DNA from 2 places in the Pseudomonas sp. B424 genome. Region 2 is predicted to be linked to the other one. Evidence: predicted binding sites of a transcription regulator. Region 2 holds the regulator's gene; the other holds the start of a gene.
What was found. The regulator sigma-54, encoded in region 2, starts transcription at its own class of promoters, with help from an activator protein. The targets are predictions, from matches to a motif close to ANTGGCATNNANNTTGCTNT.
Positions count from the first base shown of each region.

Region 1: a site for sigma-54 is predicted at 1,517-1,536, ahead of glnA (glutamate--ammonia ligase). Genes of this name have one in related genera too.

Region 1 is NZ_JBUZTL010000001.1:367,228-370,339, forward strand. Features, by position in the region: gene thiI (tRNA uracil 4-sulfurtransferase ThiI) at 1-1,301, opposite strand, end outside; gene glnA (glutamate--ammonia ligase) at 1,634-3,040, shown strand.
Region 2 is NZ_JBUZTL010000009.1:88,660-91,771, forward strand. Features, by position in the region: gene ptsN (PTS IIA-like nitrogen regulatory protein PtsN) at 1-220, opposite strand, end outside; gene hpf (ribosome hibernation-promoting factor, HPF/YfiA family) at 233-541, opposite strand; gene ACZRMS_RS13145 (RNA polymerase factor sigma-54) at 617-2,110, opposite strand; gene lptB (LPS export ABC transporter ATP-binding protein) at 2,349-3,074, opposite strand; gene lptA (lipopolysaccharide transport periplasmic protein LptA) at 3,074-3,112, opposite strand, start outside.

The sequences.
Region 1 (3,112 bases), on a different contig from region 2:
GCTTGTACTTCGATGCCAGCCAGTTCCAGCGGTTGATCTTCCTGAGCATCCGGGTGACGGATGTCTATCACGATCTGGCCCGCCAGCACTTCGCTGACTTCTTCGACTTGCAAGTCCTGGCCCAATTCATCGATCACCCGATCAATCGGCACCAGTTTGGCCCGCTCAAGCGCTCGCTCAAGCACGGCCATATCGAACTGTTGTTCTTCGTACTCCACGCGGTTGCGTTTGGCGTGGGTCTTGGGGTTGACCGAAATCACCCCGCAATATTCAGGCATGTGCTTGGCAAAATCGGCCGTACCGATTTCAACCGCCTGATCAATGATGTCCTGCTTGTGGCTCGCGATCAGCGGACGCAATACCAGCTTGTCAGTAGCCGAGTCGATCAGCGACAAGTTGGGCAGCGTCTGGCTCGAGACCTGGGAAATCGCTTCTCCGGTCACCAGCACTTCGATGTCGAGCCGTTCAGCGATACGGGTTGCAGCGCGCAACATCATACGCTTCAAAATGACGCCCATATGACTGTTATCGACTTTGCCGAGAATTTCGCCCAAAACTTCTTCGAACGGAACGCTGACAAACAGCACGCGCTGCGAGCTGCCGTACTTCTTCCATATATAGTGCGCGACTTCCATCACGCCCAGCTCGTGGGCACGCCCGCCGAGGTTGAAGAAGCAGAAATGGCTCATCAGGCCGCGTCGCATGATCTGGTAAGCCGCGACCGTGGAGTCGAAACCACCGGACATCAACACCAGGGTCTGTTCCAGCGAGCCCAGCGGGAAGCCGCCTATGCTGTTGTGCTGGCTGTGAATCACAAACAACCGTTGGTCGCGTATTTCGAAACGCACTTCAATTTCCGGCTTTTTCAGATCAATTCCAGCCGCCCCGCACTCACGACGCAGCTTGCTGCCGACGTATTTTTCGATTTCCATCGAGGTAAATGAGTGCTTGCCACCGCGCTTGCAACGCACGGAAAAGATCTTGCCCGCCAACGCATCACCGAAGTGCAATTTGCACTTCTCGGTCACGTCATCAAAGTCACCCAACGGGTACTCGTCAACCTGCAGAAAATGCGCGATGCCCGGCATGCAACTCAGGCGCTCGGTCATTTCCTTCAAGGCTTTGGGGTCACTTACGCGCGTTTGCAGCTCGATGTTGTCCCACACGCCCGTCACCACCACAGCAGGGTCCAGATCGCGGAGCACAGTGCGGATGTTTTTGGCCAATTGACGGACGAAACGCATCCGAACCGGACGGCTCTTGATAGTGATTTCTGGGAAGACTTTAACGATTAGTTTCATGAAAACAGCGCGCGAGCAGCCTGCCAAAAAAGGGGGGCGCGGATTATAGCGGAAATTGCTCAAGGTTTAACCAGTTATCGTACAAACGGTTTTCATCGCACCAAAATGGAACACAAACGCCAGATTTCGCTTCATTTGGGTGCGATAAATGCCGCCAGTCGGTAGTCTGCGCCTCTTAAATGCTTAAGATTGGCGCATTACACCCAAGTCAGGGCACTGGCATGCAATTTGCTCCCTTGTGAGGCAGGTTGCCTTGGCAGAGTATTCGCGCCGGCATCAACCACTTATTAAGGGCACGTAACCAACAGCCCTAAGCCACCCCGGAGGACACTATGTCGAAGTCGGTTCAACTCATCAAAGATCATGACGTCAAGTGGATTGATCTGCGCTTCACTGACACCAAAGGCACTCAGCACCACGTGACCATGCCGGCCCGTGATGCGCTGGATGAAAACTTCTTCATCGACGGCAAAATGTTCGACGGCTCCTCCATTGCCGGCTGGAAAGGCATCGAAGCATCCGACATGATCCTGCTGCCAGACGACAGCACTGCCGTTCTGGACCCGTTCACCGAGCAGCCTACGCTGATCCTGGTGTGCGACATCATCGAACCTTCGACCATGCAAGGCTATGACCGCGACCCGCGCGCCATCGCTACCCGTGCCGAGGAATACCTGAAGTCCACCGGTATCGGTGACACCGTTTTCGTCGGCCCTGAGCCTGAGTTCTTCATCTTCGACCAAGTGAAGTTCAAGTCCGATATCTCCGGTTCCATGTTCAAGATCTACTCCGAACAAGGTTCGTGGATGTCCGACCAGGACGTGGAAGGCGGCAACAAAGGCCACCGTCCAGGCGTCAAAGGCGGCTATTTCCCGGTTCCGCCGTTCGACCATGACCACGAAATCCGTACCTCCATGTGCAACGCCATGGAAGAGATGGGCCTGGTTATCGAAGTGCACCACCACGAAGTGGCAACTGCCGGCCAGAACGAAATCGGCGTGCAGTTCAACACCCTGGTGAAAAAGGCTGACGAAGTTCAGACCCTGAAGTACTGCGTACACAACGTGGCAGACGCCTACGGCCGTACCGCTACTTTCATGCCCAAGCCTCTGTACGGCGACAACGGCTCGGGTATGCACGTTCACATGTCCATCTCCAAAGATGGCAAGAACACCTTCGCAGGCGAAGGCTATGCCGGCCTGTCCGATACTGCCCTGTACTTCATCGGCGGCATCATCAAGCACGGTAAGGCGCTGAACGGCTTCACCAACCCGGCTACCAACTCCTACAAGCGTCTGGTACCAGGTTTCGAAGCCCCGGTAATGCTGGCCTACTCGGCTCGTAACCGCTCCGCATCGATCCGTATTCCTTACGTGTCCAGCCCTAAGGCTCGCCGTATCGAAGCACGCTTCCCGGACCCGGCAGCCAACCCGTACCTGTGCTTCGCAGCACTGATGATGGCTGGCCTGGACGGTATCCAGAACAAGATCCACCCTGGCGACGCAGCTGACAAAAACCTGTATGACCTGCCGCCTGAAGAGGCCAAAGAGATCCCACAAGTTTGCGGCAGCCTGAAGGAAGCCCTGGAAGAGCTGGACAAAGGTCGTGCGTTCCTGACCAAAGGCGGCGTTTTCAGCGACGACTTCATCGACGCTTACATCGCCCTGAAAAGCGAAGAAGAAATCCAGGTTCGTACCTTTGTACACCCACTGGAATACGAGCTGTACTACAGCTGCTAATCCAGAGTCACCCGCGCAAGCGGCGTGATTTAAAAAGGCCTCCTTCGGGAGGCCTTTTTTATGCGCGACGTC
Region 2 (3,112 bases):
AACCCTTGAGGCGGCAATGGGGTATGGCGATGCCGTTACCAAAACCGGTAGATCCCAGTTTTTCACGGGCAATAAGGCTCTCGAAAACATCCTGCATTTCCAGACCAGGCACTTCGCGGCTGATCAGGTTGGCAATGTGTTCGAGTGCGCGCTTTTTACTGCCGCCCGGCGCGTTCACAAGGGAGCGGCCGGGGGTCAGGATACTTTCAAGTCGGATCATGGGTAGGGAGTATTAACGACCGGTTGCGCCCTGGAGCAGGCTTTGGGTCTTTTCCTTATGCTTTTTCAGTTGGCGATCAAGCTTGTCAGTGAGCAGATCAATGGCGGCATACATGTCGTCATGCTCGGCGTTGGCAACGACTTCTCCTCCATGGATGTGCAAGGTGGCTTCGATTTTCTGTTTCAGTTTTTCGACCGCCATCGTTACCTGTACGTTGGTAATCTTGTCGAAATGACGCTCCAGTCGGTCGAGTTTTTCGCCGATGTAAGCGCGTAGCGGTTCGGTGACTTCCAGTTGGTGTCCACTGATGTTGACTTGCATACAGTTTCTCCTTTGATGCCATTGCATAAAGCGGCAGGCCGAGCAGCCTGCCACTGAAACGCCGGGGTCCGTGGCTTACATCAAACGCTTGCGTTCGCTCGAAGGCGCTATCCCTAGGGATTCGCGGTACTTGGCGACGGTGCGACGGGCTACCTGAATACCTTGTGCCTCCAGTAAACCAGCGATCTTGCTGTCACTCAACGGCTTTTTCTGATTTTCAGCGGCAACCAGTTTTTTGATGATGGCACGGATGGCGGTGGAGGAGCATTCACCGCCTTCGGAGGTGCTGACGTGGCTGGAGAAAAAGTACTTGAGCTCATAAATGCCGCGCGGGGTATGCATGAACTTTTGTGTGGTAACCCGGGAAATGGTGGACTCATGCATGCCGACCGCTTCTGCAATGTCATGCAGCACCAGTGGCTTCATGGCTTCGTCGCCATACTCCAGAAAACCGCGCTGATGCTCGACGATCTGAGTCGCCACTTTCATCAGGGTTTCGTTGCGGCTTTGCAGGCTTTTGATGAACCAGCGCGCTTCTTGCAGCTGGTTGCGCATGAAGGTGTTATCGGCACTTGTGTCGGCGCGGCGCACGAAGCCTGCGTACTGCGGGTTGACCCGCAAGCGTGGTACGGACTCCTGGTTAAGCTCTACCAGCCAGCGCTCGTTGTCCTTGCGTACGATCACGTCAGGCACGACGTATTCAGCTTCGCTGGACTCGATTTGCGAGCCGGGGCGCGGATTGAGGCTTTGCACCAGCTCAATGACCTGGCGCAGCTCATCTTCCTTGAGTTTCATGCGGCGCATCAGCTGGCTGTAGTCGCGCGCACCCAGCAGGTCGATGTAGTCCGTGACCAGGCGTTTGGCTTCGTTCAGCCAAGGCGTCTTGGCCGGGAGCTGGCGCAGTTGCAGGAGCAGGCACTCGCCCAGGTTGCGTGCGCCAATACCGGCCGGTTCGAATTGCTGGATGCGGTGCAAAACGGCTTCGATTTCATCGAGCTCAATGTCCAGTTCCGGGTCGAACGCCTCGAGAATTTCTTCGAGGGTTTCGTCCAGGTAGCCCTGGTTGTTGATGCAGTCGATAAGGGTCACACCGATCAGGCGGTCGGTGTCGGACATCGGCGCCAGGTTCAGTTGCCACAACAAGTGGCTTTGCAGGCTTTCACCGGCAGAGGTGCGGGTGGTGAAGTCCCACTCGTCATCGTCGTTGCTTGGCAGGCTGCTGGCGCTGGTCTGGTAGATGTCTTCCCAGGCCGTGTCGACAGGCAGCTCATTGGGGATGCGGTCGTTCCAGTCGCCTTCGTCCAGGTTATCTACAGTCGGCGCTGATTCCTGGTAAGTGGGTTCCTGAATGTCGGCGTTGGGTTTTTGCTCGATGTTGTCGGCCAGTGGGTCTGCATTGTCGAAGTCGTCGCCTTCTTCCTGGCGTTCGAGCATCGGATTGGACTCCAGGGCTTCCTGGATTTCCTGTTGCAGGTCGAGGGTCGACAATTGGAGCAGGCGGATGGCCTGTTGCAGCTGAGGTGTCATTGTCAGCTGCTGGCCCATTCTCAGGACTAGCGATGGTTTCATGGCAGGGGCTTAACACCTTATTCGCCGGCGCGCATGGCGCCATCCACTACAGGGGCGCGTGCGCGCCAAACATAAGCAAATTATATGCCTGAAACCGGTGCGTTTGCCTAGGGGTGTTCTGAATTAGTTTGTTTGCTGCGAAATCAATTCAGGGCGCCCGATCGGGCGCCCGGGTAAAACAAGCATGCGGGCTTTGTGCGGGTAATGGCACTTTGGCAGTGCAGGGGTGCGCCTGGCCTTACAGGCGGAACTCGTGGCCCAGATACACTTCTCTCACCAACTTGTTGGCCAGAATCGTTTCAGCATCGCCTTCAGCGATCAATTGACCGTCGTTAACGATATAAGCGGTTTCGCAGATATCGAGGGTTTCACGAACGTTGTGATCGGTGATCAGTACGCCAATGCCTTTGGCTTTGAGGTGGTAGATGATTTGCTTGATGTCGCCGACCGAGATCGGGTCAACGCCGGCAAAGGGTTCATCGAGCAGGATGAACTTGGGCGCGGTGGCCAGTGCGCGGGCGATTTCTACCCGGCGACGTTCGCCACCGGACAGGCTCATGCCCAGGTTGTCGCGGATGTGGTTGATGTGGAACTCCTGCAACAGGCTTTCCAGCTCTTTGCGCCGACCTGCCTTGTCGAGCTCCTTGCGCGTTTCAAGGATCGCCATGATGTTGTCGGCGACCGACAGCTTGCGAAAGATCGAGGCTTCCTGGGGCAGGTAGCCAATACCGGCGCGTGCACGGCCGTGCATCGGCTCGTGGCTGACATCCAGGTCATCGATCAGTACGCGACCCTGATCGGCATGTACCAGGCCCACAATCATATAGAAGCACGTGGTTTTGCCCGCGCCGTTGGGGCCGAGCAAACCCACGATTTGCCCGCTGTCGATCGACAGGCTGACATCACGAACTACCTGACGGCTCTTGTAGCTTTTGGCCAGATGCTGGGCTTTCAGAGTTGCCATTACTGGGCCTTCTGCGGGTCGGTTTTCTTCTTGGGCTG